One region of the Fructilactobacillus florum 8D genome, then DNA from elsewhere that is predicted to be linked to it. Evidence: predicted binding sites of a transcription regulator. Region 1 holds the regulator's gene; the other holds the start of a gene.
What was found. The regulator HrcA, encoded in region 1, represses chaperone genes, less so after heat shock. The targets are predictions, from matches to a motif close to TTAGCACTCNNNNNNNNNGAGTGCTAA.

Region 1 (4,413 bases):
GCCACCCATCGTTTCGATCCCTAACGACAATGGGGTAACATCAAGCAAGACGACATCTTTAACATCACCTGTTAGTACACCACCCTGTACCGCAGCTCCCAAGGCAACTGCTTCGTCTGGATTAATTGAGTGATTTGGATTTTTACCGGTCCAGTTCTGGACAGCCTCTTGTACAGCTGGAATTCTAGTTGACCCACCATTCAAGATAACTTCATCGATATCACCGGTAGTTAGATCAGCATCTTTTAAAGCATTCTCAAATGGAACCTTCGTTTTATCAACCAAATCGGAAGTTAATTCATTAAATTTAGCCCGTGTTAATGTTGTTTGCAGGTGAAGTGGACCGCTATCATTCGAAGTTATGAACGGTAAACTAATCTCGGTCTGCTGAACCCCAGACAATTCCTTCTTTGCCTTTTCCGCAGCATCTTTCAGCCGTTGTAAAGCCATCTTGTCTTTGGACAAATCAATTCCGTGATCTTGCTTAAAATCAGCAACCAACCAATCAATAATCCGTTGGTCGAAGTCATCACCACCAAGATGTGTATCACCATTTGTTGATAGAACTTGGAAAACACCATCACCTAATTCAAGGACAGAAACATCAAAGGTTCCTCCCCCTAAATCATAAACCAAAACCTTTTCGTCTTTATCCTGTTTATCAAGACCATAGGCCAAAGCAGCCGCCGTTGGTTCATTAATAATTCGTTTTACATCTAATCCGGCAATTTTACCTGCATCCTTGGTTGCTTGCCGTTGGGCATCATTAAAGTAAGCTGGAACTGTAATGACAGCTTCCGACACACTATCACCAAGATAATCTTCAGCATAACCCTTAATGTATTGTAAAATCATTGCTGAAATTTGCTGAGGTGTATATTGCTTCCCTTCAACATCAACTTTGTAGCTACCATCACCCATATGACTTTTGATAGAACGAATCGTATTTGGGTTGGTAATTTCTTGCCGTTTAGCAACTTCACCAACCTGAATTTCACCATCTTTAAAAGCAACTACCGAAGGAGTAGTCCGAGAACCATCGGGATTAGTGATGATTTTGGGCTTGCCACCTTCCATCACTGCTACAGCTGAGTTGGTTGTTCCTAAATCAATTCCAATAATTTTATTACTTGCCATTTTAAAAACCTCTTTCTGTTATTTTATTATATCCCACTACTGAGCAACAACTACCATTGCTGGTCGTAACACCCGATCGTCAAGTAAATACCCGGTCTGCAAGACCTGCACGACCGTGTTTTTAGGATGTTCCTCACTAACAGCAACTGTTTGAATTGCTTGATGCTGATTTGGATCAAACGGTTCACCGACAGCCTTAATTTCAGTGATTTGATTATCCTGCAGAGCTTTTTTTAAATGCTGCTGAACGATCTCAATCCCATTTTTGAGCTGTTTCCCGCTGTCATCATTTACTTTCACAGTAAGCGCTCGATCCAAGTCATCAAGGACTGGTACTACTTCCTTGGCGAGATCCTGTGCACCGTATTTAGCCAGCGCCTCTCGTTCTTTTCGATTACTTTTTTCAATGTTTTGAATCTCTGCCTGAGCACGCAAATAATCATTTTGAGTTTGATCTAACTTTGCCTGCAATTGTTTGATTTTTTCTGTGGCAGGATCAACAGTTGCTTCATTAACAGGAGCTTCTTTTTTAGCTTTAGCTTTATTAGCAACTGTTTCATCAACTTGTTTAGATTTCTGTTGCTTGTCATGCTCTGTTGACATCTTAATCCTCCCCTTTTATTCATATCCATGGTAATAACCACTGATACGATTCTGTAATTCAGTTCGAAACGCATCGACTAAGCCCATTACTTTCGGATATTCCATCCGCGTTGGACCAATAATTGCAATCCTACCAATTCCATGAACACCAACGTCATAAAGTCCGCTGACAATGCTATAAGATCGTAATGAATTATTGGGCAGTTCAAAACCTAGTTGAACTGATAGGGGGCTAATAACCCCATCCACAATTGATAACAAATCATCATTAATATCTACCAGCGAATTAGACTGTCCGTAATCATCTGCATTGGCAACTCCAACAGGAAATAGTTTAGTACGTCCGCTCAAGAAAAATTGATCCCGAGTGAACTTTTGCAAAACATACTGGAAAACATGTCTAAGAACTGCAAGATTTGGAACTACCGCTGCTAGGGATTGCAAGCGATTAGTTGCTAAGTCTTTAACCACTAATGAAAATGGTTGCTCAGCATATGTTTCATTGAGAATATTAGTAGCTTTCTCAAGCTGTGCCGTGCTCCAATCCTCATGAACCACAAATGCCTGATTTTCAACCTGACCGGTATTCATAATCACGACAGCCATAAGATGGTGGCCATTTAATTTTAAAACCTGAAGGTGTTGAACAATTTCACCAGTTTGTGATTCCGGACTAATAGTAATCGCCGGATACTCAGTCAACTCCGAAAGAACCTCTGCTGATTGCCTGACAATATCATCAAGCTGTTGAAATGAACCACCGAGCAACTCTTGAATGTATTGCTGGTACTGAGCATCTGGTGGAGCTGGTTCTGCAAGATGATCAAGATAATACCGATAACCCCGTTCGGATGGTACTCTCCCTGATGAAGTATGCAGCTTCTCAATGTAATCGTTTGCACTTAAAATACTCATGTCATTGCGAATCGTAGCTGAGCTAACCCTAATTGGAAGTCGCTGTGCCAGTGATTTCGATCCGACTGGTTCTCCAGTCGCAGAATAAGTGTCAACAATTTGCTTTAAGATCAAGCTCTGCCTTTCAGTGAGCATCTTCACCACCTCTTTTTAGCACTCTAGCACTCCAAGTGCTAAGGTACAAATATACTTTAACAAGGAATGTCACAGGCGTCAAGAAATAAGGTCAAATTAATGCTGACTATTTAAAATAATTTATAGTGGCAATTTTATCAAGCTTAAGTTGCTCAATCAAAGCGGCTTCGCCCTGATACTTAACATTATCTCTCAACTTTTGTAACCAGCGAATCTGAACCTGATTTCCATAAATGTTTTGATTAAAATCCAAAATATTGATTTCTACCGTAATTGGATTATGATCACCAAAGGTTGTATTACGTCCGATTGAAGCCATTCCCTGATACCACCGACCATTGACCGCAATTTGAACCACATAAACACCCTCAGCTGGTAACCGTTGCAATTCACTATGTTGAATATTTGCCGTTGGAAAACCTAATTTTCTCCCTCGAGCAAAGCCGTGAATCACCGTCCCCGTTGTTTCAAACTGGTATCCAAGCGCCTGGTTAACCAAGGTCAACTTCCCCATTGCTAAGGATTGGCGAATGTCAGTCGAACTAATTTTGGCACCCCCAAGGGAGGCTTGCCCGACCTTTACTACTGAAAACTGCTGATGACTATAGGACTCTAGATGATCCATATCTGCCTGGTTTGTCCCATATGTATGGTCAAAACCTGCTACAACTGCAATCGGATGTAATGGTAGCAAAAACCGATCAACGAACTGCTGTGGCGTTTGTGCTTGAAACGCAAAGTTATAATTAATTTGATAAATCTGATCGACACCCTGCTGTGCTAATAATTCTTGTTTTCGCTCCCACAAGGTTAAATAACGCCCGGCATCACCATCAAGCTTTTGGTAAACTAAGGCCGGATGATGATCATAGGTCAAAACTGCTAACGGTACTTGTTTCTGATGAGCAAGGTCCGCAGCCTGTTGTAAAACCTGTTGGTGCCCCCGATGGACTCCATCAAAGAATCCCATTGCTAAAACCAATGGCTGCCCACCAAAAACCGGGAGTTGTTGTGGATATGCAATCTTAACTACTTTCATAATTTCCTCTAATTCAATCTAAACATTTTTTCAGGACGATACTGTTGTTTGCTTTGATCTAAGTGATAGGTCGCACGATCCTCATTATTATAGCGCAAGACTAAAATTGGTTTTTGACTAGCCAACTCACGTGCATCTAAAAAACCACCATGCTGAACTCGCTCAAATTGAGATGCTGTTAGCTCTCGGGTTGGCAGTCCCTGCAAAGCCCGTCCGAGGGGTTGGATTTTTTCTGCAAGTTGCCCGGTTTGGGCGGCCTGCTCCAATTCCTCCAAGGTAACTGTCTCTGCTAGAGTAAACCCACCGCTCATCATGCGAGTTAACTGCGTCATTACTGCTGGAACTCCAAAATACTTTCCAAAGTCAACCGCTAGTGTTCGTACATAGGTTCCTTTACTGCAATGTACCGTGAAATAAATAGTTTGAGTTTTTGAAATAGGATCGATCCAACTAGCGCATCGCTGTTGAAAATTGGTGATCTTAATCTGTCGTCTCGGACGCTCAACTGTTTCCCCATGACGAGCATAGTCATAAAGACGACGTCCCTTAACTTTGACTGCCGAATACATTGGTGGGATTTGGAT
Region 2 (4,413 bases), on a different contig from region 1:
AAAAAAGCCCGCCATTGCGAGCTTTTCTTAATTTAAATTACATCATTCCTGGCATTCCTTGTGGCATTTGTCCGGGAGCACCGGCATCTGCTTTTTCTTCTGGTTTGTCAGCAACTACCGCTTCCGTTGTTAATAATAATGATGAAACAGAAGCAGCATTTTGTAGTGCCGAACGACTAACCTTGGTAGGGTCAACCACTCCGGCTTTAATCATATCTTCATATTTACCAGTGGCAGCATTGTAACCAATCCCTGCTTGTTCTTTCTTCAGGTGATCAACCACGACTGCCCCATCAACACCAGCATTTTCTGCAATTTGTTTAACTGGTGCTTCCAAAGCTCGTAGCACAATGTTGATTCCAGTTTGCTCATCGCCAGTAGCATCAAGGTTTGCAACATCTGACAAGATGTTAATGAAGGAAGTCCCACCACCAGGAACAAAGCCTTCTTCTACGGCAGCTCGAGTAGCGTTCAAAGCATCTTCGATGCGGTATTTACGTTCTTTCAATTCAGTTTCAGTAGCTGCTCCCACTTTGATGACAGCAACGCCACCAGCTAATTTAGCAACCCGTTCCTGTAATTTTTCCTTATCAAAGTCTGAGCTAGAAGCGGCAATCTGATTCTTGATTTCTGATACACGCTGTTGAACAGCATCCTGACCACCTTTGCCTTCAACGATGGTCGTGTTATCCTTCGTCACGTTAACTTTGTTAGCCTGACCAAGCTGATCAATGGTCGTGTCTTTTAGATCTAGACCCAAATCATCGCTAATTACTGTTCCGCCAGTCAAAACAGCAATATCATCTAGTTGCGCTTTGCGACGATCACCAAAACCAGGTGCTTTAACCGCAACAACGTTGAAAGTTCCCCGCATTTTATTCAAAACTAAGGTAGGCAATACTTCACCACCAATATCATCAGCAATGAGCAAAAGTGAACGACCTTGTTCAACAACTGACTGCAATAGTGGCATGATGTCTTGCATATTATTGATCTTTTTGTCAGTCAATAAAATATATGGATTATCAAGGTTTGCTTCCATTTTTTCTTGGTCGGTTACCATGTATTGTGACATGTAGCCACGATCAAATTCCATTCCTTCAACAACATCAAGACTGGTCTCAACACCTTTGGAGTCTTCAATCGTGATAACTCCATCGTTACCAACTTTTTCCATTGCATCCGCAATCAAACTACCAACTCGTTCGTTAGCAGATGAAATCGAAGCAATCTGTGCAATATCTTCCTTGCTGGCAACCTGATGGCTCATTTTGTGTAATCCAGCCACAGCTGCTTCAGTTGCTTTTTCAATTCCACGACGAACGCCAACGGGGTTTGCACCGGCAGTAACGTTTTTCATACCTTCTTTAACAATTGCCTGCGTTAGCACCGTCGCTGTCGTAGTTCCGTCACCGGCAACATCGTTAGTTTTAGAAGCAACTTCGGAAACTAACTTAGCTCCCATGTTTTCGAAATGATCTGGAAGTTCAATTGCTTTTGCAATCGTTACTCCATCATTAGTAATCGTTGGATCCCCAGCTGCTTCCTCTAAAACTACGTTTCGACCCTTTGGTCCCATCGTGGTTTTAACCGTATCTGCTAACTGATCAACACCATCTAGCATCTTGCTACGTGCGTCATCAGAAAATTTAATTTCTTTAGCCATTTTAATTCACCTCATAAAAATTTATTTTGAGTCTGATTTAATCTATTTTAAAATTGCCAACAAGTCATTCTCATGCATTACCAAGTATGATTCCCCTTGATAGTCGACGTTAGTCCCTGCATACTTGTCAAACATTACCCGATCACCAGTTTTAACAACTGGTGCAACGGTCTTTCCATCATCAAGGACTTTTCCAGCTCCGACTGCAATTACTTCGCCTTCCGTCGGTTTTTCTTTGGCATTATCTGCCAAAACAATCCCACCAACTTGTTGGTTTTCTGGTTCCTGAACCTTAATAATAATTCGATCTCCAATTGGCTGTAACATGCTAATCCCTCCAACAAATTAATTTTGGCACTCAAACTATTCAAGTGCTAATTACATTTTCTAATATAGTCTGCTTTTCTTAAAATTGCAAGAACTTTGTTCAGTAAAAAAGGCGAATTGTCTCTGACAGTTCGCCTTTTATTTCTGATCGTAGTGGTCAATAAAGTAGATTAAAGTTTGGAGCTCGTTCGTTAAATCAACGTTGTGGACGCGAATTCGATCTGGAACTGACAACCGGATCGACGTGAAATTCAAAATCCCCTTCACCCCAGTTTCAGCAACTTGATTCGCCACCTCCTGTGCTACTCGCGAAGGAACTGTGAGAATCGCAACCGTAATTTGCTGATCCTGTAACTGCGTCACTAGCTGCTCAATGGGATAGATAGGAACCCCGCTCTGAACCGTATTAATCTCTTGAGAATTAATGTCAAAAGCGGCCGAAATGCGGATGTTACTATCCTGATGAAAGCTAAAGTTAAGTAGAGCATGACCCAGATTACCAACCCCGACGAGTGCAACATTGGTTAGTCGATCCTGATCGAGAATATCCTTAAAAAATGCCAGCAAGTTATCAACATCATAACCATAACCGCGCTTGCCCAAAGCCCCAAAATACGAAAAATCGCGCCGAATGGTTGCTGAGTCAACTCGAATTGCATCTGCTAATTCATTCGATGAGACCCTTGTTTTCCCACCATCATGCAAAATATTAAGGTAGCGATAGTACAATGGTAACCGCTTGGCCGTTGCACGCGGAATCTTTGTTTCTGTCATTTAATTTCCTCCACCTGACTATTATCGAAAGCCTGATAAGAATTATTTTAACATAAAACAATTCTTTGTGAAAATATTTTCAAAAAATTACTGCCGTTCTGAACCTCCGTAAGAAAAACACTAGCCGCTGGACTAGTGTTTTTTTAATTGGATTCGTTCAAATTCTAAGCTAGGATTAGCATTTAAGTCTAGATCAGCTCGCACCTGATGCTTTTCTAACATCCAACCAGCGGCACCAATCATGGCAGCATTATCACCACAAAACTGTGCTGGTGCCATTACCAATCGGACTTGGTTGGCTACCGCGCTAGCGAGACGTTGACGTAATTCGTGATTAGCTGCAACTCCCCCAGCCAGGATCAGCTGCTGTGCTGGATATTCATGGAGTGCGCGGACCGTTTTATCAACCAAGACATCCACTGCAGCTGCTTGGAAACTAGCTGCCAAATCGACCTGAGAAAGCTGTTCGTGTACCTGTTCTGCATGATGAACCCGGTTAATAAAGGAGCTTTTCAGCCCACTAAAGCTAAAATCATAGCCAGCTTCATCCTGCATTGCTCTCGGAAAAGCAAAAGTATCCTGACCTTGCTGTGCCAGTTGATCGACTTGGGGTCCGGCTGGATAAGCCAACCCCATCGTCCGACCAACCTTGTCATAGGTCTCGCCAACTGCATCGTCTCTGGTTTCACCAATGATTTCAAACTGGTTCTCGGCTGGCATCCATACTAATTCCGTATGCCCACCAGAAACCACCAACGCCATGGCAGGAAATTTAATTGGTTGCACAAACTGAGCTGCATAAATATGCCCAGCAATGTGATTTACCGGTAAAAGTGGCAGGTGGTGCGCCCAAGCCACCGTTTTAGCTGCTGTAACTCCCACCAGCAAAGATCCCACTAATCCCGGTCCGTATGTAACTGCAACCGCACTCAAATCCGCATAGTCTACCTGAGCCGTTTGCAACGCCTGCTCTAGACAAATTGTAATCTGTTCGATGTGATGTCTGCTAGCGACCTCAGGAACTACTCCACCAAATCGTTGATGGCTTTTAATCTGCGTTGCCACTTCGTTAGCAAGCACTTTTCGACCATCACGAATTACGGCCACGCTGGTTTCATCACAACTCGTTTCAAAGGCGAGAATTAAACTTGTTTTGCTCTTCATTTTCAACTCACAATCATTATCTACCAAAATTTTTAGAAGCTAAAACATTCCGTTTTTCCAAGTTCAACTGAAATTCAGTCAGCCCAGTTTCAGCCCGATCCTGTTTAGCTTCTTCCTTGGTCACAAAGCCCAAATCAGTCAAAATACCCTGAGTTTTGTCATCATCATCTGAACAACAAACTAAAACTTGTTGTAACTCCATTTCACGCGCGCGTTCAATGCAAGTGGTAATTAAAAAGTAGCCTAAGCCATGGTGCTGGAACTCTGGTAAGATTGCCAATGAATCAATGATACAAAGCCGTTGGTCCCGTTTGATCACCGCATCGATAAAGCCTACCAATTCATCATGATACCGTAAGATGAAATAAAAGCGATCATGATCGTTACGTAATCCAAGTTGAAACCGTTTGCGACTCCATTTGAAATGTCCTCGGCCAGCTGCCCGACTAACCTTAACAATGTCTGGAAGATCCGTTAGCGTT

Region 2: the regulator HrcA is predicted to act here: its motif matches at 2,018-2,044, upstream of groES (co-chaperone GroES).

Annotation. Positions count from the first base shown of each region.
Region 1 covers NZ_ALXG01000011.1:45,766-50,178, forward strand. The annotation lists gene dnaK (molecular chaperone DnaK) at 1-1,137, opposite strand, end outside; gene grpE (nucleotide exchange factor GrpE) at 1,174-1,740, opposite strand; gene hrcA (heat-inducible transcriptional repressor HrcA) at 1,756-2,790, opposite strand; gene ribF (riboflavin biosynthesis protein RibF) at 2,897-3,829, opposite strand; gene truB (tRNA pseudouridine(55) synthase TruB) at 3,838-4,413, opposite strand, start outside.
Region 2 covers NZ_ALXG01000033.1:38,162-42,574, reverse strand. The annotation lists gene groL (chaperonin GroEL) at 38-1,666, opposite strand; gene groES (co-chaperone GroES) at 1,709-1,993, opposite strand; gene B808_RS03905 (redox-sensing transcriptional repressor Rex) at 2,132-2,767, opposite strand; gene tsaD (tRNA (adenosine(37)-N6)-threonylcarbamoyltransferase complex transferase subunit TsaD) at 2,900-3,931, opposite strand; gene B808_RS03895 (GNAT family N-acetyltransferase) at 3,948-4,413, opposite strand, start outside.